DNA from 2 places in the Herbaspirillum sp. C7C8 genome. Region 1 is predicted to be linked to the other one. Evidence: riboswitches for the same ligand, from Rfam matches in the RefSeq annotation. Region 1 holds a riboswitch; the other holds the start of a gene.
The links. A riboswitch is a leader RNA that binds a small molecule or an ion and turns the genes downstream of it on or off. The one in region 1 is predicted to bind cobalamin.
Positions count from the first base shown of each region.

Region 1 (14,586 bases):
GCCCGGCTTGGCGCCGAAGACGCGATAGGACGCCTGGGCAGCGGCTTCGGCCTGACCCAGTCCGCTTTGCATGGCCTGCTGCAGGTCGCGCAGGTAATGCTTGCGCACGAAGTTCATGTCTTCCGGTTCATCGGCGGCAATGGCAAGCTGCACGGCATCGTCGATCAGTTCGATCAGTTGCGGGAAAGCATCGCGGAAGAAGCCGCTGATGCGCGTGGTGACGTCGATGCGCGGGCGCTGCAATTGCTCCAGCGGGACCAGCTCGACACCGGCGACCTGCCGGTTGCCCTCGCGCCAGACCGGGCGCGCGCCCATCAGCGAGAGGATCTGCGCCACGTCATCACCGTGGGTGCGCATGGCGCTGGTGCCCCAGATGCTGATGGCCACGCTCTCGGGATAGTCGCCGCTTTCGCGGTGGTGACGCTGCAGCACTTCGCGCGCCAGTTGCTGGCCCACGCGCCAGGCCGATTGCGAGGGCACGCTGCGCGGGTCGACCGAATAGAAATTGCGGCCGGTGGGCAGGATGTGCGCCATGCCGCGCGTAGGCGATCCACTGGGACCGGCCGGGATGTAGCCACCGCGCAGGCCGTTGAGCAGGTTGCCGATTTCTTCGTGGGTGCGTTGCAGACGCGGCACCAGTTGTTCGCAGGTGAAGGCGAGGATGCGGCCCAGGGCGCGGGTATCGGTCGGCTTGATCGTCGCTACCGGTGCGGCACGTTTTTGCGGGGCAAGCGGTCGCGCCATGGCGCGCATGCCGCCCAGCACGCTGCCTGCACTCTTTTGCAGGGTGGGTTGCAGGCGCGGTTTTTCTTCGACGGGCGCGGTGAACAAGGGCGCCAGCAGCGACTGGATCACGCCATCGATGGCCTGCACGGCAAAGTCTTGCTGCTGCAGCGACTGCATCAGCGACAGGCACAGTGCGTCGATGGCTTCGAGCGCATCGGCACGGGTGACGATGGCGCGACCGGCAGTGCGCGCGAGGGCGTCATCGATGTTGAGGCGCCGTCCCTTGTGCTCCAGCAGCATGTCCAGCGACAGGCCGAAGAGGCGCGCCACCTCTTCCTGCAGGCCCGGCAAGTCCTGGTTGGGCAGGCGCGTGAGCGCCACCAGCATGTCGGGCAGCTGCGCTGCATCGGGCATGCGGCCGAGGATGTGCAGGCCGTCACGGATCTGGGCTGCGCCCAGTTCGCACAGGTAGCCATCGAGATCCTCGATCAGGTGCGCCACACCGGCACCGTCCAGTTCGGTGAGGGCATGGGGCAAGGTGCCGTCTTCGTGGGCGTGGTCGTGCGGATGATGGTGGTCATCATGGTGGTGATGTCCATGATGATGGTGAGCATGGCCGTGGTCATGATCGTGGTCATGATCGTGATGAAGCAGCTTGTATTGCAGGTCCGACTCCAGATTGGTCTGTCGCACCAGCTCCCAGATCTGCTGCTGCAACAACGGCAGCTTGGCAGGATCGAGCACCTCGACCTGGTAATACTCGTCCACCAGCTGCGTCAGCTGGGCCAGCGCGCCGTAGCTGTCGGCGGTGGTCATCGGTGGGGTCAGGTGATCCACCACCACGGCGTGGGCGCGGCGCTTGGCCTGCGAGCCTTCGCCGGGGTCGTTGATGATGAAGGGATAGAACAGCGGCACGTCACCCAGCAGGGCATCCGGGAAACATTCTTCAGACAATCCCACGCCCTTGCCCGGCAACCACTCCAGCGTGCCGTGCTTGCCGACGTGGACGATGGCATCGGCGCCCCATTCTTCATCCAGCCAGCGGTACAGGGCGTAGTAGTGATGCGTGGGCGGCAGGTCGGGCTGGTGGTAGATGGCGTCCGGGTCCATGCCGTAGCCGCGCGGCGGTTGCAGGGCCACGAAGGCGTTGCCCAGGTCCAGGCCGGCAATGACCAGGTGCTGATCGTGAACATAAGCCTGGCCGGGTGCGGCGCCCCACTGGCGCTGCATGCGCATCTGCAAGGCCGCGGGCAAGGCGGCGAACCACTGCGCGTAACGCGCGGCCGGAATGCGCGCGGCGGCGCGCCGCAACTGGTCTTCGGTGAGGAGGATATCGTCGTAGGAGCAACGGTCCACCAGTTCGTGGATCAGGGCCGTGCCGGTCGCGGGCAGTTCGCCGATGGCATAGCCGTCAGCAGCCAGTGCGCGCAGCACGGCCATGAGCGACTCGGGCGCATCCAGCCCGACGGCATTGCCGATCTGCGCGGCCTTGCTGCTGGAATTGGTGAAGATGAAGGCGATGCGCTTTTGCGCATTGGGCGTGCAGCGCAGCCGCACCAGCCGCTGCGCCAGACCGGCGAGGCGGCGCACGCGGTCCGGCAGGGCCTGGTACTGCACCACGCCACTGTCCGTGGTGTGCTTGAAGGACAGCGGTACGCCGATGATGCGGCCATCGAATTCCGGCAAGACCACATTCATGGCGGCATCCAGCGGGTTCATGCCGCGCGTGGAATGCTGCCACTGGTCTTGCGTCATGCCGCTGGTGATGGCTTGCAGCACCGGGCGGTCCAGCTGTTCCAGCACCGACACCGACCAGCCGGCTGGTGTGACCCCGCCTGCCGTGATCTCCCCCATGGCGAAGCTGGTGGTATTGATGATCAGGTCGACCCGGCCCCGGACGAAATACGCCAGCGCGGGCGGCAGGTCCGCGCCACGATGAGCAGACACCCGCAGCGAGGAAGTGAAGACCGGCAGCACATCCATGCCGCGCGCCTCCAGCGCCGCGACCAGTGCATCGATGAAGGCGGTATTGCCCGAGAGCCAGTGCGCGCGGTAGAAGATGATGCCCACGGCGGGCTTGCCTGCGGGTGCGCTGGCGCGCAGGGCCAGCCAGTCATCGAGGCTGGCATCCTGTTCCAGATCAGGATGGTAGAGGCCGTGTTCCGGCAAGGCTTGCGCAGGCTCATAGCCATAGCCGCTCAAGAGCAGGCGATCCGACAGGTAGCGCAACAGTTGCGCCAGATTGACGCTGCCGCCACCGTTGAAGTAGGCCAGTGCCTGCTGCTGCACGTCCGCTGCGACGGTGGAGGCTGCCGCCAGTTCGGCATCGGGTTCGCCGGTGCCGGAGAGCAGGATCAGGTGACGCCCTTGCGCACGCGCGACCCGCAACAATTCGCCCACACCGCTCACCGCACCCAGCCTGCCCAGCACCCGCAGCACGATCACCTGCGCGCTGGCCAGCTCCGAACGCAGCAGCGTGGCCAGCGTGCGCAGGGGCTGGCCTTGCTCGTCGGTACGGGATTGCAGGGCCTGCAGATCATGCCCCGCCAGTGGCGCAAAGTCGGGCGGCAACTGGCTGCGCGCCGCCGCCAGCAGGGCCAGGTCGGTCGGGGCGTGGGTCAGCAGGACGATGCGGGGCAAGGGTTCAGACATCGCCGGACTCCGGTTGCGGCAGCACGTCGCCGCTGCCCAGGCGATGGAAGATGAGCTCGCTCACCTCGCGACCGCCTTCCAGGTGCTCCACTACGACGCGCTCGATGGCGCTGGCATCCTCGCAGCGGTACCAGACCCCCTCGGGATAGACCACCAGCACCGGCGCCTGCGCCTTGCAGGCCACCATGCAGTGGGTTCGGGTGCGCTTGACGCACAGCGCGGGGCGGGCGTCGATCTGCTCGCCCAACACGCCGAACATGGCTTCGGCCAGCACGCCATTGTCGGTACAACGCGGACCCACGCACATGAGCACGTGACGATGATGAGTTCTCATGGCTTGCTTGCTTTCTTTCCCCGACGGACCGGACCCATCAGCCGAAGCGGCGATAGAAGAAACCGCTCAGGCCGCCCAGCGCCAGCCAGAACACGGCATTGGCCGCCGCAGTGGCGCCGATGAAGGCTTGCGCCAGTTCTTCCGGCGCCACGCTGCCGTGCACTTCCGGTTGCGGCGCCCCGATGAAGTGCGGTGCCACCAGCAGCAACACGCCGATCAGCTTGCCCGGCCAGCCCCGGGTGAAGACGAACAGACCCAGGCTGGCGGCCGTCATGGCGGCGGTCATCACCCACCAGAGCTGACGCGCCTGCAGGGGCGCGGCCAGCGTACCAGGCACTTCCGGCGGCAAGCCCAGCGAAGGCGCCACGAAGAACACGCCATAACCGGCCAGACCCCACAGCAGACCGCTGCGCCAGCTGATCTGGCGTCCGCTCAGGGCAAAGGCCGCCACCAGCATCAGCGCAAAACCGACCGCCATGCTGACGTTGGCCAGCACGGTGTAGGCGGTGCGTTCGGCACCGTCGGCGGGCTCCCAGGCTTGGGCGTCGTGATGGTGGCTGTGCTCATCGGCACCGACATGGGCATGGTCGTGCGCACCCGCCTGGGTAGCGGGTTCGCCGCCAGGGTCATGGGCTGCGGAGGCCGTCGCTTCGCCGGCCTTTTCATATTGCTCGGCCTTGAGGATGAGCTTTTCCACCTGGAATTGCTGCACCCCCGACAGCAGCAAGCCCGACAAGGCCCCTGCCACCACCACCGCCGACGCCATGCGCCGAAACACCGTCCAGTTCATGATCCGCTCCTCAGTGGCAGGGGAAACCGGCCGAGTGGCGGCCATCGTGGGCGGCATTGTGCAGCTCGACGCGGGAGGCGAAGCCGGCGCCGTAGATCAGCGCCACGCCCAGCGCGAAGGCCAGCAGCGACGGCGCGATGCGGTCACGCCAGACCTGGCTGCCGGTGCGGCTGGAAGTGGAAGAGTCGGCGGTGCTGCGGGCATTGAGACCGGAGGGAGTGGACATGCGCTTTCCTTGGGCAGGTGGATGAAACGAAGGAAGCCACACGGCGAGCGCCCATGCCACATCCCGCCGTGCACCGACGGCGCCGCTCAATGCCAGCGGGACATGTTGGAAGCTTTCCGCATGATCGCCCTCCGCGATACATTCAAGAAGTTGCCACTGGCCGGTCTCCGGGCTGGCGAGCTGAAGCCTGGGGCTTCCGGACAGGCGCCTTCCCATGCGCGGGGCACAGTGGCGTAGTGCGTGTCCTTGCTCGCTTACCGTTGCGGGGGCAGCGCCGGCCTTGGCACGATGCTGAGGCATCGGCCGCACCGGCTTCCCGTTTCAATCCCGGGCGCGGCTGCACACGGGATACCAGAAGCAATGCTAAGGGGCGAAGTATAAAGGCGGGGACGGGCTTGGGCAACCGGCATTGTCAGCCTGATCGGCCAGCCGGTCGGCTGCTGGCGAACTCAGCGGGGCGCCGGCGGGATCGCGTCCGACTGCTTGTAGTACAGCCGCATGTCCGCCCCCATGCCGCGCGGGATGCGGGCCACATAGGCCGAGCGCTGGCCCGTCCGGTCGCCCTGCCCGTGCACTTCCATCAGGCACAGGTAGCGCTCGCCCAGGTAGCCCAGTACGGCAAAGGAGGCCCGGTGCGGACGCTCCAGCCGTAGCGGTGCGTCCGCTGTCAGGCCGACGGCGCGGTCCAGGTAGCCACGGTGCGCGTTGACGAAGAGGTAATCGCGCACGGACGCCTTGCCGCTGGCATAGCCGATGCGCAGCATGCGGTTGTCGGCATCCGGCAGATAAAGGCTGTAGGGTGAGGTCGCGCCGCCCTCCATGACTTCCACCCGCCCGGCCACCGGCTCGGTGCTGACCGGGCCCACCGTCATGCGGTCGACCACCAGGCAGCGATCCAGTACCTGCGCCGGCGGCGTCGGCGCCCCGGGCAGCGCCACCAGACAAACCAACAGCAAGACCACGGGCAGGCAGCGCAATGCGCTCGCCGTTGAACTGCATGCAGCAGGAAGTAAGCGGTTCAAGGGCAGCTCCTTCGGGGAACAGGAATCGGAGTGGGTGCGGCAGAGGCCACACCCACTCCGAATAGTTGCAGAAGGGAAACCCGATGGATATCAGAAAACTCTCAATGACCGTCAGTAAGTGACGCGGCGGGCGGGGACGTCCCGGCCTGCCCACCGTGGTGTCAATACTGGACGGCGGCCGGCCCGGCCAGCAGATCCAGCGAGATGAAATGCCATTGGGCCGATTCGGCGTCATACACCGCGACCTGGTTGATCTGGCGGCCTGGCGGGGCGGTACCGGGCAACCGGTCGATGGCGCGGGCGGCATGGCGGTGGCGCTCCAGCGGACTCATTGCCAGCAGGCTGGCCTGCGTCTCGCTGCGGGCGAACAGTCCGGCGCATTCCCACAGCCGGGCGTAGCACTCCAGATCGGGCAGCGCGATGTCCAGCGTGATGGAGTCGATCAGCGGCGAGGCCTTGGCCAGGCTGGCCGAGGACAGGCGTACCGGCTCGCCCTGCGCGCGCACCGCCAGGCGACCGTCGCGCGCGCCCCAGGCCACGTGCAGACAATAGGGCAGATAGCCGTGGTGGCGCGCCACCAGTTCGTCCGGGGAGAAGGACGAGGCCGGCAAGACCTGGTAGGCCGTCGGCGGCATGCCCCGCCAGAGCGCGTCCAGGCTGGCCTCGAAGGGCGACAGATAAACCACCATCGCCTGGCTGCCGGCGGCCTCGCCGGCGATGACGGGTTCGCACAGTACCTGGCCGGGGCCACTGCCGGCACTGGGCTGACGTACCAGCACGTAGAGCGGAAGAGCCGACAGCAGCGTGTGTCGACGACCGGCAGGAAAGCCCATTGACAGCGGGGAATATGGAAACACGGCGCTACTCCTCAGAGAAAACACGACCGTGGCGGCAGCCTTGCTCAATTCATCTTCTGTCGCCGGAAAAAAGAGATGCTTTCACGAATACTTGTCGGCTTGAATGAGAAAAGTCTCAATCCGCGCAAAAGAATGAAGAAACCCCCGCAGGACGGGGGTTTCCGGGGCAGATGAAGAAAAAGGAAGAGGATGCCTCGCTACGCCCTTGCACAGGGTCGGCAGCTCAGGCAGCGCTATGGTGTCATGAAGGAAAAGGCAAAAAAGCGAGACAATCAGGCCGCAGCAGATGCTGCGACCGGATCGGTGCGAAAGTGCAAAATCAGCCCTGCATGCGCAGCGGCGGGTCAGAAGGCCGGGGGCTCAGCGGCGGCTCTTCCACCGGGACCGGCTCATCATCGGGCAGGGGCGGCGGCGGGATGTTGGGTTCGTTGACGGGAGGGGTCTCTTGGGGCGTATGCAGATTCAGGTTCAAACAGATCTCCTCGGAGCGATCCCTGGTCGGAGCGACCGGGGTGTGCCGACAGCAGGTCGTCAGCGACCGGCCATCGGGTTCTGATGCGGAATGGGGTCCTGCGGCGGGGTCGGGTCCAGCGGCGGCACCTCCACCGGCGGGGTGTCCTGGGGCTTGTGCATGGGGTTCTCCTGAGTGGGTGGAAGGGGCGGACTGCGGTCCGGATCGGCACTGCCGGGGCGAGGCAGCAGGCCGTCATCGGCGTTGGCCAGGGGATCTTCGGTACCGTCGGGCTCGATCACCTGGGCCGGGTCCGGCTGGATGTGGTCCGGCGGGGTCGGCGTTTCGGCGGCAGCCGACATGGCGGGGGGACGCAGCAAGGCAGGCGCCGCACGGGTCGAGACGGGGTCCGGATCAGAATGGGCCATGAGGGTCCTCCTTGACGGGGATGGCAGACGATGACCATCTTACGAAGCCCCTGCCCTGCTCTCAGCCAGACATCGGCCCATTTTCCTGTAGGAAGGCAGGAACAAAAACGCCGCCCCGAGGGCGGCGTGGTCATGACAGGCGCGGCGACCGGGCTCAGTCCGCCTGCAGTGCGCGGGTCACGATCTCCTGCGCCTCGGCAAAGATGCGGTCCAGATGGGCCTGATCGCGGAAGCTCTCGCCATAGATCTTGTAGATGCTCTCGGTGCCGGAAGGACGGGCGGCGAACCAGCCATTGTCCGTGACGATCTTCAGGCCGCCGAAAGCCTTGCCATTGGCCGGGGCCGTGGTCATGACTTCGCGGATGGTTTCACCGGCCAGTTCGGTGGACGTGACATCCTGCGGCGACAGCCTGGACAGGCGCGCCTTCTGCTGCGGCGTGGCGGCGGCTTCCTTGCGGCCATTGAGCGGTGCGCCCAGTTGCCGGGTGAGATCCTGATAGATCTGGCCGGGATCGTTGCCGGTGCGGGCAGTCATCTCGGCGGCCAGCAAGGCGGCGGTGATGCCATCCTTGTCGGTACTCCAGGGCTGGCCATCGAAGCGCACGAAGGAGGCGCCGGCGCTTTCCTCGCAGCCGAAGGCCAGGCTGCCGTCATAGAGGCCATCGACGAACCACTTGAAGCCCACCGGCATTTCCAGCAGCTTGCGGCCCAGGTGGGCGGCCACGCGATTGATCATCTGGCTGGACACCAGGGTCTTGCCCACGGCGGCATCGGCACGCCAGGCCGGACGATGGCCGAACAGGTAGTACACCGCGACCGACAGATAATCGTTGGCCGGCAGCAGGCCGGTGCTCCTGGCGACGATGCCGTGACGGTCATGGTCGGTATCGCAGGCCATGGCCACGTCGAAGCGATCCTTGAGCGCGATCAGCTCGCTCATGGCATAGGGCGAGGACGGATCCATGCGGATCTGTGCATCCCAGTCCAGCGGCACGAAGCGAAAACTCGCATCCACATCGGTATTGACCACTTCCAGATTGAGCTTGTAGCGATCCGCAATGGCCGACCAGTAATGCAGCCCGGCGCCACCCAGCGGGTCTACGCCGATCTTGACGTTGGCCGCCGAGATGGCGCCCAGGTCGATGATGTTGGGCAGGTCGCCGACGTAGTTGTCCAGATAATCGTAGCGGCGCGTGGTGTCGGCCTTGAGGGCCCTCTCGAAGCTGATGCGGCGTACGCCTTCGAGCTTTTGCTCCAGATAGGCATTGGCGCGCTTCTCGATCCAGCTGGTGACGTTGGAGTCGGACGGGCCGCCATTGGGCATGTTGTACTTGAAGCCGCCATTGTCCGGCGGATTGTGCGAGGGCGTGACCACGATGCCATCGGCCAGCTTGTCGCGGTGCACCCGGTTGTGCGTGAGGATGGCATGCGAGACGGCCGGCGTGGGCGCATAGGGGCTGCCTTCGGCCAGCATGGTCAGCACCGCGTTGGCCGCCAGCACTTCCAGAGCGCTGTGCCAGGCCGGCTCCGACAAGGCATGGGTATCAATGCCGAGGAACAGCGGGCCCTTGAAACCCTGTTCCTTGCGGTAGTCGCAGATGGCCTGGGTGATGGCCAGCACGTGCCATTCATTGAAGCTGTGGGCATTGGCGTTGCCGCGATGGCCGGACGTCCCGAAGGCCACCCGATGGCTGGCCTCGGCCACCTCCGGACGCAGGCTGTAATAGTTCGACAGCAGCACCGGCAGGTTCACCAGGGCCGAAGGCGCGGCACGCTTGCCGGCGAGGGGATGGACGCTACTCATAATTTTTTCTGGATGAATGGATATCGGAGGAAGCGAAGCGGACGCGGTAGATGCCGGACATCCCCTTCGCTACTTGATCTTTTTTCAACGTCCCGGACATTGTAACGCCAGGATGGCGCGCTGCAGCATGGATATGCAGAAACTTGCAGGAGCATTGCCGCAGATCACTCCCCATGCGCCTGGCCGGACATGGGCGCTACGCCCTGGGCGGGCAAGATGAAGGCGCGTGTCCAAAACGCAAAACGCGTCCGGGCCGGGCCGCGGACGCATTGCTCATGGGTCAGGAGCGCCAGGCCTGCGCCGGGAGCCTGCCTCCACGGCGCGGGCCTGCCGGGTCAGGCCCTGCGGAAGGCCCGCACGATCACCAGCAGCACGACCGCGCCCAGCGTGGCGGTAACGATCGAGGCCAGGATGCCACCACCCACGGCGATGCCCAGGAGGCCGGCCAGCCAGCCGCCGATGACGGCACCGACGATACCGATCAGGATATCGGCCAGCAGACCGAAGCCGCCACCCTTGACCAGCACGCCGGCAAGCCAGCCGGCAACGGCACCAATGATCAGCCATGCGATGAGTCCGTGTTCCATGATGTTCCCTTTCCATTGTTCTGTCGTTCTTGGATTGATGTCGGAAGCCGTCGGCAGGCCTCCTCCTTTCTGCAAGCGCTCTGCGCAACAGATGAGGTGATGATAGAAAAACGCGTCCCGGCCAGCTATCGGACAGCGGCCCATTTCCTTGTAGGACAAGCCCGGCATGGGCGGCTGTCGCGCTGACCGCGGCCTGCTCGTGGCGGCGCAGTACCCGCGTGACGGGCGGGCCGGGGTCTTCCTCTTTTCCTACAGCGCAAAAGGCGGCATTCCTATAGAGAGGAAGCGCGAGTTTTCTTACTCTTGCTTCCGTAGGCACAGTGCAGCATGAATCCGTCAGCCGCACCGTATACCGATACCGCATTTGCCAGCCCGATTACGTAGAGAGTCGCCATCATGTCCGCCACCGAATCCAGCGCACGCCCCTCGTCCGTCTTTGCCAATGCCTACGCGCTCAATGCGTTCGGCAACGCACCGCGCGCCGAAGAAGGCGCTGACTTCGTCGAGCACTATGCACGCTATGCCCGTGAATCTGCCGAGCTGCTGCATCAGATATCGATGAAGGCGCCGCAACTGGCCTCGGTGCTGGAACAGCTCAACGAAGGCAGCCTGGCGCAACGCATCGCGCTGGCTGATGACGAGGCCAAGGCCAGCGCCCCGCAGCGACGCACCCGGCTGCGCGAAAAGGCCGGGCATGCCCTGGCTGGCGTGGCCTCGTTGTTGCAGGGATGCCGTGCTCTGCTTCAGATGAAGATGATCAAGAACAACAGACAGGCGTAAAGGCGTAAGGAGGCGCATTCGCCAGCGAGCCTGCATTGTGTGCATGAGGGTGCCACGCCCGTCACTCAACCAAACCTGGACTTACCATGAAAAAAATCACCAAAGCCGTTTTTCCCGTCGCTGGCCTCGGCAGCCGTTTTCTTCCCGCTACCAAGGCACAGCCCAAGGAAATGCTGCCCATCGTCGACAAGCCATTGATCCAGTACGCCGTTGAAGAGGCGGTGGAAGCGGGCATCACCGAGATGATCTTCATCACCGGCCGCAACAAGCGCGCCATCGAAGACCATTTTGACAAGGCCTACGAACTGGAATCCGAACTGGAAGCCGCCGGCAAGGTGAAACTGCTGGAAACCATCCGCAACGTCATCCCCAAGCACATCAACTGTGTCTACGTCCGCCAGGCCGAACCGCTGGGCCTGGGACACGCCGTGCTGCTGGCCAAGCCGCTGGTGGGTGACGAACCCTTCGCCGTGCTGCTGGCCGACGACTTCATGGATGCCGCCCCCGGCCAGAAGAACGTGATGGCGCAGATGACCGAACTCTACGAGCGCGAAGGCAAGAGCCTGCTGGCCGTGCAGGACGTGCCGCGTCCGGAAACCCGCCAGTACGGCATCGTCAGCGGCAGCCCGCATGGTGAGCGTACCGAGCTGCTCAGCGGCATCGTGGAAAAGCCCTCGCCCGAAGATGCCCCCTCCACCCTGGCCGTCGTGGGCCGCTATGTGCTGACCCCGGCCATCTTCGAACGTCTGGAAAACATCGGCACCGGTGCCGGTGGCGAGATCCAGCTCACCGATGCCATCTCGGCCCTGCTGCAACAGGAACAGATCCTCGCCTATCGCTACGAGGGCCAGCGCTTCGATTGCGGCTCCAAGCTCGGTTACCTCAAGGCGGCCGTGGCCATGGGCTTCAAGCACAAGGAAGTCGGCAGCGGCTTCGCGCAATTCCTGCAGGAATTCGTCAGCCAGCATGACCTGACCCAGGCCGCCCAACCCAAGGGCCCGGCCACCGTCACCCCATTGAAGCCCGCCGCCGGCAGTACGCCCGCCAGCGCCGCAGCCTCCACCGAAAAGCAGCCAGCCGTAGCCCGTAGCGTCATGTAATCCTGTCAGTCCCCGGTAGAGACCGTTGTTGATTGCAGTCCGTCCGCAAGGCCGGGCTGCTTTTTTTCGTGCCCACGCTTCTTGTAAATTGTTTTGACCTTTGTCACGGAGTTTTAACCTGGACTTGCTAGCATCGCGGCCATGAATCTGGAGAAGTTCATTTCGCCCGGGACAAAGCAGGTCGCCGCACTTCCCCTGCCCACAAGCGTATGCTGTGGCCACCGCACACAAGCTGTAAACGTTTGCAGCGTAGAAATCCGACGATGAAATCGTTGCCAGTCGGCAGGAATGTTGCGGCAAAGGCGCAAAAAATATATATTGTTTATATCAATTTTCAGAGGAGCGTTCATGGCCACCAGAGTTCAAGCCGCAGCAGCAGCATCAACCGAAACGAAGAAACCTGTCGCCAAGGCGGCAGCCCCCAAGCCCGCAGCGGTGAAGAAACCTGCCGTCAAGCCCGCCATCCGTGCGGCCGCCAAGCCCGCCGCAGCAGCACCGGCAGCAGCCAAGCCCGAAAAGAAGGTCGAGAAAATCGCCAAGCCCGAAAAGACTGACAAGCCGGTGAAGGCCAAGAAGGTCAAGCAGGTCCGCGACAGCTTCACCATGCCCGAGAACGAATACGCAGTCCTGGCCCAGGTCAAGAAGTCCTGCCTGAAGGCCGGCGTCGAGATCAAGAAGAGCGACCTGCTGCGCATCGGCGTGTCGCTGATCAAGAACCTGAAGATCGCCGAACTGAAGGACATCCTCGGCAGCCTGACCCCGCTGAAGGTAGGCCGTCCCAAAAAATAAGCAGGCCGACAGCGGGCCGTGATGTCATGGCCTGCCGCCCTGCCCGCCTGTCCCTGATGCCGCCCGGTTACGCCCGGGCGGCATTGTTTTTTTGCGCACGTTTTTCGGCCGCGGCGTTCAGTTTCTGTCGTGCTGGGCCATGCTGCGCACGACGCGCCAGTGGCCGCCGTTGACGCGGTACAGGGTAAAGACCGGATCGCGCAGATTGCCCTGGGCATCGAAGGCGATATTGCCGGTGATGCCCTTGTAGCCAATCCGGTGCAGGCTGGCCGTCACCTTGCCCGGATCGGTGGAATCGGCCTGCTGCATGGCCGCCGCGATCACGCGCACGGCATCATAGGCAAAGGGCGCATAGAGATAGATTTCGTCCTGCCAGGCGGCCTTCCAGGCCTGTTCGAAATGGCGCCACTGCGGTCCCTTGTAGGAGGGAAGTCCTGGCTCCACTACGCTCACGCCCTCGCCTGACGGACCTGCCAGCCTCAGAAAGGTCGGCCCCACCAGACCGCCGATGCCGACCAGCGGGGCGCGGATCTGCAGACGCCGCATGTCCTGCACCAGTTGTGCAGCCTGGGCATCGAGACCGGCGAAGAGCACCACATCGGGCTCGCTGTCGCGGATGCTGCGCAAAACGTTGTTGAAGTCGGAGGTCTTGCTGCTCACCGTGTAGCGTCCCGTCACCCTGCCCTGCAAGACCTTGACCGACTTGGCGAATTCATCGGCATAGGTACTGCCGAAGAGGGTGCTGTCATCGATCACGGCGATGTTGCGGGCCTTCAGCTCACGCACCACGTAGTCGGCGGTCAGGCGCGCGCCCTCGCCATCGTGCGGCACGATGCGAAAGGCGCTGGCATCGCCCTGCTGCGTATAGGCCGGAGCCGTCACGGCGGGGGCCACATGGGGAATGCCGGCAGCGGCGTAGATACGCGCGGCCGGAACACCGACGCCACTGTTCCAGTGGCCGACCACGGCAGCGACCTTGCTCTTGACGAAGTAGTCGGCGATGAGCTCGCCCGTGCGCGGATCGGCGCGGTCGTCCTGTGGCAGCAGCCGGAACAACACCGGCTCGCCACCGATGACGGGCTTGCCGTGGTTGATATCGTCCACGGCCAGTTGAGCGGCGCGCTCGAGACTAACGCCGGTGCTGCCGGAGGGACCACTCATGGGGGCGGCCAGGCCGATGACCACGGTGCGCGGCGTGGCCCATGCGCTGCTGCCGGCCATACTGCACCAGACGCCTGCCAGGGCCAGGGCGAGCAGGTGGCGGCGGGCAGCCCTGGTCATGAGCTTGCCTGAGATCGTGCTGATGGCGCGTGTCTTGATGTTCACTGGAGATCGCATTGATGTGGACTGGATGGCGTCCTCGTGGACGTGCTCAGAAATTGAATTCCCATTCGCAGGGCTGGCCGACCTCGATCTGGCCACCCTCCCCGGCGATGACGATGGCGTTCTGGCCAAAGGTGATGCCCCCGCCCACCCGGGCATTGGCGCGATAGGTGCTCAGCGTGTCCAGCGGCTCATCGGGCCATTGCGGATCACGCTGGCCGCTGCGCTGGTCGATGCCGGGAATGGGACATCTTGCACAAGGCTTCACCAGCTTCAGTTGCACCGGACGGTCTGCACTGCCCAGGCGCAGGGTATCGATGAAATCTTCTTCATATGCCTCCAGACCGGCGATCACCAGGTTGGGGCGGAAGCGATCCATGGGCAAGACTGGCGCCCCCTTGGCCGCCAAGCGGGTGTTGAGCTCATCGAGCGAAGCCTGGCCGATCACCAGCAGCGGATAGCCATCCGAGAACTGTGTGGTAGCGCGGTAGTCACCGGTCCAGCGGGGGCTGCAGGCGCGTTTGACGGCCGGATTGAAGCGCACCAGCCGGGCGTCGGCCTGCAGGTAGTCGGAGAACCAGGTGCGCGCCTGTTCGCCCTGGTCCAGGGCTTCCAGGCGGCTGTCCCAGACGGTGACGGCGAGCGTGGCGCCGTCCTCGCCGGCAGCCGCCAGGCGCAGCGGGGACATGCCCGGTGCGCGCAGCACCAGCGCATCGC
Region 1 is NZ_JABXGG010000010.1:160,315-174,900, forward strand. It holds gene HWE01_RS13740 (cobaltochelatase subunit CobN) at 1-3,378, opposite strand, end outside; gene HWE01_RS13745 ((2Fe-2S) ferredoxin domain-containing protein) at 3,371-3,712, opposite strand; gene HWE01_RS13750 (CbtA family protein) at 3,750-4,502, opposite strand; gene HWE01_RS13755 (CbtB domain-containing protein) at 4,513-4,728, opposite strand; cobalamin riboswitch at 4,870-5,099, opposite strand; gene HWE01_RS13760 (hypothetical protein) at 5,178-5,705, opposite strand; gene HWE01_RS13765 (hypothetical protein) at 5,912-6,607, opposite strand; gene HWE01_RS13770 (hypothetical protein) at 6,927-7,079, opposite strand; gene HWE01_RS13775 (hypothetical protein) at 7,139-7,486, opposite strand; gene pgm (phosphoglucomutase (alpha-D-glucose-1,6-bisphosphate-dependent)) at 7,641-9,290, opposite strand; gene HWE01_RS13785 (GlsB/YeaQ/YmgE family stress response membrane protein) at 9,626-9,877, opposite strand; gene HWE01_RS13790 (hypothetical protein) at 10,274-10,657, shown strand; gene galU (UTP--glucose-1-phosphate uridylyltransferase GalU) at 10,744-11,757, shown strand; gene HWE01_RS13800 (hypothetical protein) at 12,106-12,546, shown strand; gene HWE01_RS13805 (branched-chain amino acid ABC transporter substrate-binding protein) at 12,664-13,872, opposite strand; gene HWE01_RS13810 (MOSC domain-containing protein) at 13,919-14,586, opposite strand, start outside.

Region 2 (14,586 bases), on a different contig from region 1:
ATGGCAGCCATCTCCTTGCAGGGCGTCGGCAAACACTGGGGTGACGCCCAGGCCGTCAGGAATATCGATTTCGAGGTGCAGCCGGGCCAGTTCACCGTCCTGCTGGGCCCCTCCGGCTGCGGCAAGTCGACCACCCTGCGCCTGATCGCGGGGCTGGACAAGCCCAGCTCGGGCAGCATCCATATCGGCGGACGCGACGTAACCCAACTGCCGCCCGCCCAACGCAAGATTTCGATGGTGTTCCAGTCCTATGCACTGTTCCCGCATCTCACCGTGCGCGACAACATCCTCTTCGGCGTGCGCGTGCGCAAGGAGCCACGTGCCGGTTACGAATCGCGCTTGAAGCGCGTGGCCGACATCCTCGGTCTGGCGCACCTGCTGGAGCGTCGTCCGGCGCAGCTTTCCGGTGGCCAGCAGCAGCGCGTGGCGCTGGGCCGCGCCATCATCGCCGATGCCCCGGTCTGCCTGATGGACGAGCCGCTGTCCAACCTCGATGCCCAGCTGCGCCAGGAAATGCGTCGCGAAATCCGCGCCCTGCAGCAGCAACTGAACATGACCATGATCTACGTCACCCACGACCAGACCGAGGCCATGAGCATGGCCGATCAGGTGATCCTGCTGCGCGAGGGCCGCATCGAACAGGATGCTGCCCCGGCCGATCTGTATGCCCAGCCCGCGACGGCCTTTGCGGCCCGCTTCATCGGTACGCCGCCGATGAACCTGCTGCCGCTGGACACCCACGCCGAAGGATTGACCATCAGCGGCAGCGAGGTGATCCTGCGCGAGCTCGGCCAGGCCCCGTTGCAATTGGGCCTGCGTCCGGAACACATCCGACTGGCCAGTGCCAGCGATGCGTCGGTGCCGGCAGTGGTGGAGACCGTCGAATACTTCGGTGCCGACACCATCATTGGCGCCCGCATCGGCACCGCCTCGTTGCTGGTGCGCGCGCCCGGACAACACCGAATCAGCGCTGGTGAGCCCGTGCACCTGGCATGGGATGCCCGCGACCAGTATTTCTTCGATCGGGATAGCGGCCTGCGCCGGTCCTGATCCACACCACGATTTCCGCAGCAAGCCAACCCATCCACCTCATGGAGATGCACTATGCGTAGAACCTTCCTCAAGTCCCTGTCCGCCCTGGCCGCGGTGGCCGCTACAGCCGCCTTCTGTGCACCGGCCATGGCCGCCAACCCGGTCGAGATCAGCTTCTATTACCCGGTCGCCGTGGGCGGTGCAGTCACCAAGACCATCGACAGCATGGTGGCCGACTTTGAAAAGGCCAATCCCGACATCAAGGTCAAGGCCATCTATGCCGGCACCTACCAGGAAAGCATCGTCAAGGCGCTGACCGCCTTCAAGGGCGGCACCCCGCCGACCCTGGCCGTGCTGCTCTCGACCGACCTCTTCACGCTGATCGACGAAAACGCCATCGTGCCCATCGACAGCCTGGCTGGCAGCGCCGACGACAAGAAATGGATCGATGGCTTCTACAAGGGCTTCATGGAAAACAGTCAGACCGACGGCAAGACCTGGGGCATTCCCTTCCAGCGTTCGACCATCGTGATGTACTACAACAAGAGCCTGTTCAAGCAAGCTGGCCTGAACCCGGACAAGGCCCCCGCCAACTGGAACGAGATGGTGGAAGCAGCCAAGAAGCTGACCAGGCGCGATGCCAACGGCAACGTCACCCAATGGGGCGTGAAGATTCCTTCCACCGGCTTCGGCTACTGGATGTTCCAGGCCATGACCGCCTCCAATGACGCGATCCTCATGAACAATGTCGGCACCAAGACCTACTTCGACAAGCCGGGTGCGGTGCAGGCCCTGCAACACTGGGTCGACCTGACGACCAGGGACAAGGTGATGCCGGCCGGTTCCATCGAATGGGGCACCATCCCCAAGGACTTCCTGGAGCAGAAGGCCGCCATGATCTGGACCACCACCGGCAACCTGACCAACATCCGTACCAACGCCAGCTTCCCCTTCGGCGTGGCGATGCTGCCGGGCATCAAGCATCCGGGCAGCCCCACGGGTGGCGGCAACTTCTATGTCTTCAACAAGACCTCTCCAGCCGAGCAGCAGGCCGCCATGAAGTTCATCCGCTTTGCCACCGAACCGGCGCGCGCCGCGCAGTGGTCGATTGCCACCGGCTATGTGGCCCCGCGTCAGGATGCCTGGGATACCCCGGAAATGAAGAAGTATCTGCAGGACGTTCCGGCCGCCGACGTGGCGCGTGAGCAGATGAAATATGGCGTGGCCGAACTCTCCACCCACGACAACCAGCGCGTGACCAAGGCCTTGAACGACAACCTGCAGGCCGCCCTGTCCGGCACCAAGACACCGGAAGCGGCCCTGAAGGATGCCCAGCGCGAAGCCGAGCGCATCCTGCGCGCCTACGGTCGCTAAGTCCTGCCCGTTGCACAAGAGCTGCCGATGAAACGCCTGTCCTCCTCCGTGCTGCCCTGGCTGCTGCTGTCGCCAGCGATGGTGCTGCTGATCGCCTTCACGCACTATCCGGCGCTGGCGACGCTCTGGCACAGCGTCTTTTCCACGCCCAAGGGAGCCCGGCCATCGGTCTTCGTCGGGCTGGAAAACTATCGCCTCATGGTGGACGATCCGGTGTTCTGGCAAGCCCTGTGCAACAACCTCTGGTTTGCCCTGGGCACCATCCCGCTGGCCATTGCCCTGGCCATCCTGATGGCGCTGTGGGTCAACGAGAAACTGGCCGGGCGCGGCGTACTGCGCCTGGCCTATTTCACGCCGACCGTGCTGCCGATGATCGCGGTGGCCAATATCTGGCTGTTCTTCTATACGCCGCAATACGGCTTGCTGGAGCAGATCACCGGCGCGCTGGGCCTGCCCTCGCACAACTGGCTGGGCAATCCCGATACCGTGCTGGGGGCGCTGATGGTGGTGGCGGTATGGAAGGAAGCCGGCTTCTTCATGATCTTCTACCTGGCCGCGTTGCAGCAGATCTCGCCAGTGCTGGCCGAAGCCGCGGCACTGGAGGGGGCGTCGCGCTGGCAATACTTCTGGCGCGTACAGTTCCCCTTGCTGATGCCGACCACGCTGTTCGTGCTGATCAATGCGCTCATCAACGCCTTCCGCCTGGTCGACCACATCGTGGTGATGACCAAGGGCGGGCCAGACAATGCCAGTACCCTGCTGCTGTACTACATCTATGAAGTTGGCTTCGCCTTCTGGGACTCTTCCTACGCTGCAGCCCTGACGGTAGTGCTGCTGGCCCTGTTGGGGTTGATTGCGCTGGTGAAGTTTCGTGTACTTGACCGCCGGACTCATTATCAATGATCGCCCCCACCTCGCCTTTCGCCGCACGCCATCGCGCGCTGGAAACCGTCTCTGCCTGGGTGCTGGCGCTGCTGTGGCTGCTGCCGCTCTTGTATGCGCTGTGGACGGCCTTTCATCCGGCGGCCTACGCCACCCGCTTCGCGCTGGACGCCCCGCTGACGCTGCAGAACTTCGCCAACGCCTGGCAGGCTGCCCCCTTCCCGCGCTATTTCCTCAACACCTTCCTGCTGGTGACCTTGATCCTGGTGGCGCAGTTGATCCTCTCCACCCTGGCGGCCTATGCCTTTGCCCGCTTCACCTTCCGGGGCAGCAATGTGATGTTCATGCTGGTGCTGCTGCAACTGATGGTGATGCCCGACATCTTGATCGTGGAGAACTACCAGACCATGAACCTGCTGGGACTGCGCGATACCATCCTCTCGATTGGGCTGCCTTACTTTGCCTCGGCTTTTGGTATTTTTTTGCTGCGCCAGACCTTCAAGACGGTGCCGCGCGAGCTGGATGAAGCGGCTACCGTCGAGGGAGCATCAGCCTGGCAGATCCTGATGCAGGTGTATGTGCCGCTGGCCAGGCCGATCTATATCGCTTTCGGGCTGGTCTCGGTGAGCACCCACTGGAACAACTTCCTGTGGCCGCTGATCGTGACCAATTCGGTGGAGTCGCGTCCGCTGACGGTGGGGCTGCAGGTGTTTTCGTCCACCGACCAGGGGGTGGACTGGTCCATCATCACGGCGGCCACGCTGATGACCTCGGCCCCCCTGCTGCTGGCGTTCCTGCTGTTCCAGCGGCAGTTCGTGCAGTCGTTCATGCGGGCGGGGATACGCTGAAGTGGCCGGGTCTCAATGGCCCGAGATTTCCGAGATCGAGGTCCGCACGACCTGCTTGGTATTCATGTCGAAATGCACATTGAAGAGCCGGTCCTCGTGCACGTAGTGATACTTCCAGTCCCACACCTCCTCATTCTTGCGGGCGAACTGCACCACGCTGCGCGGACGGCCAAATTCGCGCCGGATCTGCTCGCTGGTCATGCCCGCACGGATGGTGTCGAAATGCTCCTGGGTCAGCACCTGGGTGTAATCGATCAGCGTACCGGAAGCACCGATACGAAACATCCAGGTGCGGATGCCTTCCGGTCCCTTGGGATATTCCAGCGTCCGGGCACCCCCGCCATCCTCCCAGACCGTGTCGGGTTGGCCCATCACGCCGCGTACGTCGGCTTCGCTGGAAATGCCCTTTTGCAACTTGTCCAAACCGAACTCCTCGATGGGATTGCCGTTTCGGTCGCAGCCGAACAGGGCCAGGGCAACAAATAAAGCCCCGAAATGGGCGGCATGGCGACGCAGGCGAGTGAAGATGGGTTCACGCATAGGTATTTGATTATCCCTGATGAAGACAAGGTAAAATACGGCTTCTGTGTAACATTTGGCCTGAAAATATCATGCTCTTCGGAAAAAAGACCACCTACGTATCTGAAATCACCCAGTTCATCGACGAACTGAAGACGAAGAACCCGAAGCTGGAAGAATCGCAACGCGCCGGCCGCGCCCTGCTGTGGGACAAGGAACCGCTGGATCTGGACAAGACCGCCCGTGACAAGGCCTCGCGCGTGGCCCAGCAGCCCTACGTCTACCAGAGCCACTAAGCTGTTGGCATGACGGCCCAAGCAGGTGGCGCCGACCCCGCCGGCCAGCCCGGCGCGGAACCCAGCGCCGACGCCATCGACATCACCCCCGCAGGCCAGCAGGACACCACGCCCGACGTGATCGACGGCGTGGCATTGGCACGTCTGTACGGCGAACCGCTGTTCCAGCTGCCCAATGATCTCTACATCCCCCCGGATGCGCTGGAAGTCTTCCTGGAAGCCTTCCAGGGGCCGCTGGACCTGCTGCTGTACCTGATCCGCAAGCAGAACTTCAACATCCTCGATATTCCGCTGGCGCAGGTCACCGCACAGTATCTGGAATACGTCGAGCAGATCCGCAAGCAGAACCTGGAGCTGGCCGCCGAATACCTGCTGATGGCCGCCATGCTCATCGAAATCAAGTCGCGCATGCTGCTGCCAGCCAAGAAGGCCGAGCCCGGCGAGGAGCCCGAAGACCCGCGCGCCGAGCTGGTGCGCCGCCTGCTGGAATACGAACAGATCAAGCTGGCCGCCCAGGAGCTGGACCAGCTGCCGCAGGTCGGCCGCGACTACGTGCGCACTCAGGTTCACATCGAGCAGACCGTGGTCACCCGCTGGCCCGAGGTCGCCATCGACGACCTCAAGGCGGTCTGGGCCGATATCATCAAGCGCGCCAAGCTGACCCAGCATCACCACATCAGCCGCGAAGAACTGTCCGTGCGCGAGCACATGACGGGCATCTTGCGGCGTTTGCAGTCGGCACGCTTCGTCGAGTTCTCGGACCTCTTCGATCCCTCGCGCGGGGTCCCTGTGGTGGTGGTCAACTTCATCGCCCTGCTGGAGCTGGCCAAGGAAACGCTCATCGAAATCACCCAGGCCGAAGCCTTCGCGCCCATCTATGTCAGACTGTCCTACTCGCCCAGCTGAACGGGCGCAGTCCACCGGCAACGGGGCGATAGACGGTCCGCCCGCAACCAGAGAATCCGCATGAAAATCATTTCCTCCATCGAAGAACTCCGTGACCACCTGCGCGGCCAGTTGCGCACCGCCTTCGTGGCGACCATGGGCAACCTGCACGAAGGCCATCTCTCGCTGATGCGCCTGGCGCGCACCCACGGTGACCCGGTGGTGGCCTCGATCTTCGTGAACCGCCTGCAGTTCGGCCCCAACGAGGACTTCGACAAGTATCCGCGCACCTTCCAGGCTGACGTCGAGAAGCTGGAGAAGGAAGGCGTCTACGTACTCTTCGCCCCCACCGAAAAGGATATGTACCCGGAACCGCAGGAATACCGCGTACAGCCGCCCAATGATCTGGGCAATATCCTCGAGGGTGAATTCCGTCCCGGTTTCTTCACCGGCGTATCCACCGTGGTGATGAAATTGTTCTCCTGCGTGCAGCCGCGCGTGGCCGTGTTCGGCAAGAAGGATTATCAGCAGCTCATGATCGTGCGCAACATGGCACGTCAGTTCGCCCTGCCCACCGAGATCGTCGGCGCCGAAACCTATCGGGCTGAAGACGGCCTGGCGCTGTCCTCGCGCAACGGCTACCTGTCCCCGGAAGAACGCGCCGAGGCGCCGCTGCTCTACCAGGTGCTCAATGCGGTCGCCGATGAAGTGCGCGGCGGCCAGCACGACGTGGCCCTGGCCGAGCGCGTGGCCATGGAACGCCTGGCCGCCCGTGGCTGGAAGCCCGACTACGTGGCCGTGCGCAAACGCATCGACCTGCAGCCGCCCTCCCCTGCCGACATGGAGCAAGGCGCCCCCCTGGTGGTGCTGTCGGCGGCCAAGCTGGGGGCGACGCGCCTGATCGACAACCTGGAGATCTGATTCATGCGTGTGCTGGCGGGATGCTTGCTGTCCTGGGCGGCGTTGCTGGTAGCCGGTACCGCCCACGCCAGCATCACTGTCCAGGATGACCTGGGCCAGAGCGTCACCCTGAGCCAGCCCGCGCGCCGCATCATCAGCCTGGCGCCGCATGTGACCGAACTGCTCTATGCAGCCGGGGCCGGGGCGCAGATCGCAGGGGTCAGCAACCACAGCGACTATCCCCCGCAAGCCGCCCAACTGCCCAGTCTGGGCGGCTACAACGCGCTCGACATCGAGCGCATCGCCAGTCTCAAGCCCGACCTCATCGTGGCCTGGCACAGCGGCAACAAACCCCTGCAACTGGCGCGCCTGCGCAGCCTCGGCATTCCCGTCTACGAGAGCCAGCCGGACGACTTCGGCATGATCGCCTCCTCGCTGGAAAGACTGGGCCGACTGGCCGGCACCGACACCACCGCGCAAGCGGCTGCAGCGGCCTTCCGGGCGCGCTGGCAGCAGCTCGAGGCGCAATACCGGGGACGCACGCCCGTGACCGTGTTCTACCAGATCTGGAGCCAGCCCCTGATGACGCTCAACGGCCGACACATGGTATCGGCCGTGCTGCGGCTGTGCGGCGGGCGCAACATCTTTGCCGATCTTCCCCAACTGGCCCCCACCGTGAGCGTGGAATCGGTACTGGCTGCGGATCCCCAGGTCATCCTCAGCGCCGGCGACGCACGCGATCAACCGCTGGCGCGCTGGAAGCAGTTCACGCGCCTGCGCGCGGTGCGCGACGGGCAACTGTATTCGGTCAATGCGGACTGGCTGAACCGGGCCGGGCCGCGGGTGCTGCAAGCGGCCGAGGAGGTCTGCGGCAAGCTGGAGCAGGCGCGTCAGGCAGCCACACGCAGCCCCTAAGAAACATCCCTCGCGAAAAGGGATGCAGATTGACATACGGGTGCACGAGAATACGAAGCTTCTTTCAAGTCTTCGGGATCAGCGGGCTGCCCTGGGCGGCCAGGAAGACCATTCCGTCCGGGCTTGCGAGGGGGACGAAGCGGCAACCGAAGGCGGCTTCCAGCGCAGCGGGCTGCATGACCGCCTCCACCGTGCCACCTTGCGCGGCACTGCCATCGAGCAGCAAAACGTGCGAAGCAAAGCGCCTGGCCAGATTGATGTCATGACAACTGGCCACTACCGCCCCGCCCTGCTGCGCCAATGCCTGCAGCAGCTGCATCACCTGCCATTGCGCGGCGATATCCTGATGCGAGGTCGGTTCGTCCAGCAGATAGAGCGCGGGGGCCTGGACCAGCAGGGTCGCCAGCGCCACGCGCTGGCGCTCGCCGCCGGAGAGTCGCAACAGGTCCTGGGTCGCCAGAGCAGCCAGGCCGACCTGTTCGAGCGCCAGGCTGGCCGGTGCGGTGTCGCGTTTCTCGCCACCCCAGCCATCGCCATGGGCGAAGCGGCCGGCCATGACGGCCTCCAGTACCGGCAGCGAAAACGCATCCTGTTGATGTTGCAATAGCAGACCCCGCTGCAAGGCCAGTTGCGCCGGCGAGTAGCAAGACAGCGTACGCCCCTGCAATAGTACCTGCCCGCCATGGGGTGGCTGCAAACCCGCCAGCACATGCAGCAGGCTGCTCTTGCCCACGCCATTGCGGCCCAATACGCACCAGAACTGGCCGGGCCGGACCTGCCAGTCCAGTCCATCGAGCAGCAGGCGGGCACCGGCCCGCACGACCAGCTGGCGCGTCTCCAACAAGGGAACGGAAGACCCCTTCATGTGCGACTCCGCTCCAGCAGCCACAGAAACAGCGGCACCCCCACCAGGGCGGTGATGACGCCCACCGGCAACTGCACCGGTGCCACCACCGTGCGCGCCAGCAGGTCGGCCAGGGTCAGCGCCGCGCCGCCGGCCAAACCACAAGCCGGCAGCAGCAGACGCTGGTCATTGCCCAGTAACAGCCGCAGACCATGCGGCACCACCAGTCCGACAAAGCCGATGGTCCCGGCCATGGCCACGGCGCCGGCGGTGCAGGCGGCGGCCACGCACAGCAGCATCACGCGCAGCCGCATCACCGGCACGCCCAGCAACTGCGCAAAGGCATCGCCGCGCGCCAGCAGGTTCAGCGACGGAGCATGACGCCAGCTCCACAGCAGCGCCAGCAGCAGGACCGGTGCCACCAGGGGCAGCAGACGCGCATCGTCGAGGTCGCCGATGAGCCAGAACACCATGCCGCGCAATTGGGCATCGGGCGCAATCGACAAAGCCAGGGAAATGAGCGCGCCGAAACCGGCCGCCAGCATCACCCCCGTCAGCAGCAGGCGCTGACTGGAAAGCAAGGGCGAGATCGCCAGATGCCGCAGCGACTGGCGCACCAGCCCGAACAGCAGCAGCATGGCCAGGCCTGCACCCAGCAAGGCGCCGGGCGCCGTGACCGCCTGCAGCGGCCAGCCCAGCCGCAACGCCACCAGCATGGCCAGCAGGGCACCCGCCGCAGAACCACCGGACAGGCCCAATACATAAGGATCAGCCAGGGGATTGCGTAACAGGACCTGCATCAGCGCGCCCGCCAGGGCCAGCGCACCGCCCACCACAAAAGCCGTCAGCGCCCGCGGCACCCGCAGCGACAGCAACAGTGCCACGCTGTCGGCCGGCGATGAAGGACGCAGGCACCCCGTGCTGCCGCACAGCGCCGCCACCGACAAGGCCAGCAGGGATAGCAGCAGCAAGATGCACAGCACGGGCAGATAAGGTCGCATGGGTGGCAGGCTCAGATCAGTGGCAGAAGCGCGGGCTTGGCTTCAGAAGTCGTAGCGGGCGGTGAATTTTACTGCCCGTCCATCTTCCGGATAGATGCCCGATACCGCCCCGCCACTGCAGTCATAGGCTTGCGAGTAATACTTGCGGTCGGCCAGGTTGGTGCCGGTGACGGCCAATTCCCAGGCGCTGACACGTACCGCATAGCGGGCATCGAAGGTGGTGAAGGACGGCATGCGCGCGCAGGTGTTGGCAAAATCATTGCCCATGCGCTGGCGGTCCACCCAGCGCGCCCCCACATCGGCACTGTGCTGGCCGGACTTCCAGTTCAATCGGGTCGACAGCGTATTGGCCGGCACCAGCGCCAGTTGCTTGCCGCTGTTGTCGCCCTGCACGAAACGCGCATCGATGTGCTGGTAGGTGGCACGCCACCCCAGGGTCTCGGTCAGTTGCACGCGCCCTTCCAGTTCCACGCCCTGATGACGGGTCGGGGCCAGGTTGCTGTTGGCACCGTTGCCGCCATTGGCGGTGGGGTCGTAATACAGCTCGTCACGCACGCGATGGCGGAACCAGCGCAGCGTCACCTGGCGTGCGCTATTGCCCAGGGTCGCGCCCAGTTCCAGATCATGCGAGACCTGGGGCTTCAGGACCGCGCCGCTGGGCAAGGCGGTGAAACCGTTCTCGTCGGCCGTGGCCAGGCGATAGCTCTGGCCGGTCTTGACGAAGCCGCGCAGCAACGGCAGCGGTGCGTAGCTGGCCTGCAGGTCCCAGGCATTGACGGCACTGGTGCGGCCATAGGCACCGGAACCACTTAGCTGGGTGAACTGCTCGCGGCGCACGCCGGCGGCCACGCGGGCATTGTGGTCGAACTCGATTTCATCGCGCAGATACAGCGCCTTCGAATGCTGGGAGGCATCGCTGTTGCCATAGCTGGCGTTGGTGGCCGAACTCCATTGGGCCAGGTCGACGCCGGCAATGGCCTCGTTCTTCCAGAAACCACTCTCGAGTACGTGGCGCAGGCGCGGCGAGAACTGGGTAGTGCGTACATTGTTCTGCGCGGTCGAGCCGCTGCTGACATAGGTGGAGCGCGAGATCTTCTCGCGATGCGACAGTTCGGCGGCCACATCAAAGGCACCAAAACGGCGTTCCAGGAAGGCCGTAATGCTGTCGTTGTCATAGGAGCCATGGTCCAGCGGCTTGCTGGTCTGACGCGCATTGGCTTCATATTGCGCTTGCGTCAGGCTGCCCGGCAGGCCGAAATCGGCCCGGGACAGGTTGGCACGCAGGCCGAAGCGCCAGTCGCTGGCGAACCATTGCACCGTGGTGCTGGCGTTTTCCTGGTTGGCACGGCTGTTGTGGCGCCAGTTGTCGGCGTGCGATTTGGCATAGCTGGCATCGATGGACATGTTGTCCCAGCCGCGCGAGACCGCCGCCCGGCCCGCGCGCTGACCGTTGCTGCCGACTTCGCCCACCACGGTACCGTGCGCCGCATTGGCCTGCGGGCGGCGGGTGATGATCTGGATGGTGCCGCCGGTGGCGCCGCTGCCATAGAGGACGCTGCTGCCACCGCGCACGATCTCGATACGTTCGATGGTCTCGATGGGAATCGACGACAGCAAGGGCGTCGTCAGTTCGTTCTCGGAAATACGTACACCGTCGACCAGCACCACCATGTTCTGGTCCCCATTGGCGCCGAAGCCGCGCAGGTCCAGCGGGAAGTCGCGCGGACCGGCCAGGCTCTGGCGTCCGTAGACGCCGCCCAGCTTGCGGATGGCTTCATTGGCGTTGTCGATGCCGGCTTCGCGGATCTGCTCGGCGGTGATGACCGTGGTGGCCACCGGCGCAAAGGCCGGATCGTTCGGGAAGCGCGAGGCCGACACCACCACGGCCGACAGCGGCTGGCTGGCGTCGGCTGCCTGGCTGCCGGCGGCCAGGGTCGAGAGGATGAGCGCAACGGCGGTGCGCAGGGCAAAACGGGGGCGTGGACCGCCGCAGCGGGCCGGGAAATTAGCGATGTGCATGAAAAGACAGTCGATGAATGTGTGCAGCCTGCCTCCCCGCAAGCCGCAATCAACGGAAAACCGCACCAGCATTGGCTGTGCAGCTCCCTCCTGTTCTGGCCGGTCTCCGGACTGCAGGCATGACCATCGGCCTTCCCATGTGGCGAAGTGAACGTTCGCGCAAAAAACACAGTGGCGTGGAAGACGGTCTCGCCGGCATGGCGAGACGCATCGTCTCACTGCTGCCGGCACCTGGTTACCGTTGCGGGGGCAGTACACCTTGGCCGGCCCTCCTGCTTGCTGCAGGCGGCCTGGCGCGTGTTTCCCGTTTAACGGCCGGCGAGGATACGCCGGCGGGCACCAAAACCGCGCCATTGTAGGCGTGCAATGTGCAGGCTACAAGCGTCCGGCAACAGATGATGTAAATCAGCACAAGCCCGAGCACACTAATTGCTTTCAGGAAAAAGCCAGATAGAATTCATCCCCAGCAGCTTTATATAGAATAAATTCGATTCTTCTATCGAAAACATTTGAAACGCGGTCTCCGGCGCTGGGTGGTCGGGGCCGAAAAATTGAAACAAATGGGGGATTTCACTCGCTGTTTGGCCGATGAGATCATGGCAAGCGGTCCTATACTCGGCGCCATGGCATCGTCGACCGATGGACTCTTGGCGGGTCCGCTGGCCTCACTGTCATCCCTGAACCGTTGTCGTGGTCTGCGGGCCTTCAGACTCTGCCTCTGGCTGCCGATATCTCCTTGATATCGGGGAAAGGGTAGTTGCTGTGCCTCCCGGAACGACGCATTTGATCCGCCTACGGGCAACTTTGCACAGCAGTGCGCCGACGAGCGCACACCTTTGTTGGGAGAATCAGTAATCATGAGCGACGACGTTGATCTGGAAGCATTGTTTGACGAAATTTCCTCGCAGACGCTACCGGGCATGACCGCCGAACCGGCCGCCGCCACCGCCAGCAGCGACGAGGCAGCGGCAGGCGAACAGGAAGATCAGAGCGACAAGCCCATGTATGAACGCCTGGGCGGCATCGTGCGCCTGTTGCACGATTCCATGCGTGAACTGGGCTACGACCGCTCGCTCACCGACGTAGCCGAGCAGATCGGCGACGCCCAGAGCCGTCTCGAACACATCGCCACCCTCACCGAGCAGGCGGCCAACAAGGTGCTCAATGCGCTCGATTCGGGCATGCCGGCCCAGGACCGCCTGCAGGAACAGGCCAAGGACATCAACGCCCGCTGGACCAGGCTCTATGCCGGCCAGATGAACATCGACGAGTTCAAGGCGCTGGCAGGCGACTCGCAGAAATTCTCCACCTCGGTCATGGAATCGACCGAAGCGGAAAAGGCGCGCATGCTGGAAATCATGATGGCCCAGGACTTCCAGGACATCACCGGCCAGCTGATCAAGAAGATCGTGGCCATCACCGCCACCGCCGAGCGCGAACTGGCGCAATTGCTGCGCGACAATGCACCGCCCGAGGTGAAGGCGCAGATGGATGCGGAAAAACCGGTCACCCTGATGAATGGCCCGTCCGTGGGGGGCACCGCCATGGCACAGGACGACGTGGACGACTTACTCGATAGCCTGGGGTTCTAATGGATGACGAAATGCTCAAGGATTTTGTCGTTGAAGCGTTGGAGCTCGCCACCAACGTGGAAGAGCATCTGCTGACGCTGGAACGACATCCTGATGACCTTGAAATCCTCAACGCGGTCTTCCGCGCATTCCACACCATCAAGGGTGGCGCCGGGTTCGTGAACCTGCCGGCCATGGTGTCGGCCTGCCACCTGACCGAAAACCTGTTCGATGCGCTGCGCACCGGCAAGGCCCCGGTCACGCCGCTGGCCATCGAAGCGGCGCTGCAAGCCAGCGGCTTCGTGGCCGACCAGTTGAACGAATTGTCCAACGGCGCCGCGCCCGACAGCCTGGCCTCGATGCCGGCGGAACTGAAAGACATCCTGACCCAGGCCATCGAAGGCAAGAGCGAAGCGCCGGCACCCGCTGCGGCTGCACCTGCCCCGGCGGCAGCGGCACCCGCGGCAGCACCGGTGGCAGCAGCCCCCGCTGCTGCGGCCAGCATCGATGGCAGTGCCAGCGTGATGAAAAATGGAGAACTGGACTGGCCCGCGCTGTATCAGGCGCTGGTGCCGGGCGCGGCTGCCGCGCCGGTGGCTGACAGCCCGGCCGAGGCCGCTCCGGTCACCGCTGCTGCGCCTGCCGCCGCCGCTGCACCGGCAGCCGCTGCCGATGGCGAGCCCAAGGCTGCCGCGCCGGTGCAACAGAACCGTCGTTCCACGGATTCTCCCGGCGGCGCCAAGGAAGAAAGCATCCGTATCGATGCCGTCAAACTGGATGCCCTGCTGGAAGTGGCCGGTGAATCGGTGCAGGCCGCCAACCAGGCCGCCGTACTGCTGGAAAAGCTGCAACAATTCAAGTTCGAAGGCACCGCTGCGGCGCTCATGTCGACCCTGGCCGAAACCCTGGGCCGCGCCTCGCGCTACTCCAGCGAACTGCAACGCGCCACGCTGTCCACGCGCATGCAGCCGGTGGGCCGCCTGTTCCAGAAATTCCCGCGACTGGTCCGCGAACTGGCCAAGGACCTGGGCAAGGACGTGGACCTGGTCATCACCGGTGCCGAAACCGAAGTCGACCGCGTGGTGGTGGACAGCCTCTACGACCCGCTGGTGCACATGCTGCGCAACTCGCTGGACCACGGTATCGAATTGGACCGCGCCGCCGCCGGCAAGCCCAACAAGGCGACCATTTCGCTCAACGCCTGGCAGGCCGGCAGCAGCGTCATGATCGAAGTCTTCGATGATGGCAAGGGCATGGATCCGGACATGCTGCGCGGCAAGGCGCTGGCCAAAGGGCTGATCAACGAACACCAGGCGCTGACCGCCGACGAGGCGCTGCAGCTGGTGTTCCTGCCCGGTTTCTCGACCAAGGAAGTGGCTTCCAGCGTCTCCGGACGCGGCGTGGGCATGGACGTGGTCAAGACCGCCGTGGAAAAGCATCGAGGCACCATCCGCATCGAATCGACCGTCGGCAAGGGTACCAAGTTCTCGATCCGCCTGC
Region 2 is NZ_JABXGG010000031.1:512-15,097, reverse strand. It holds gene HWE01_RS21905 (ABC transporter ATP-binding protein) at 1-1,050, shown strand; gene HWE01_RS21900 (ABC transporter substrate-binding protein) at 1,105-2,406, shown strand; gene HWE01_RS21895 (carbohydrate ABC transporter permease) at 2,434-3,309, shown strand; gene HWE01_RS21890 (carbohydrate ABC transporter permease) at 3,306-4,136, shown strand; gene HWE01_RS21885 (outer membrane protein assembly factor BamE domain-containing protein) at 4,149-4,676, opposite strand; gene HWE01_RS21880 (DUF3460 family protein) at 4,748-4,951, shown strand; gene HWE01_RS21875 (segregation and condensation protein A) at 4,961-5,857, shown strand; gene panC (pantoate--beta-alanine ligase) at 5,918-6,757, shown strand; gene HWE01_RS21865 (cobalamin-binding protein) at 6,761-7,651, shown strand; gene HWE01_RS21860 (ABC transporter ATP-binding protein) at 7,716-8,516, opposite strand; gene HWE01_RS21855 (FecCD family ABC transporter permease) at 8,513-9,496, opposite strand; gene HWE01_RS21850 (TonB-dependent receptor family protein) at 9,539-11,515, opposite strand; cobalamin riboswitch at 11,596-11,874, opposite strand; gene HWE01_RS21845 (protein phosphatase CheZ) at 12,373-13,107, shown strand; gene HWE01_RS21840 (chemotaxis protein CheA) at 13,107-14,586, shown strand, end outside.
Region 2: it holds a riboswitch for cobalamin, as region 1 does, so the genes downstream of both, HWE01_RS21850 (TonB-dependent receptor family protein) here and HWE01_RS13755 (CbtB domain-containing protein) in region 1, are expected to answer to the same signal.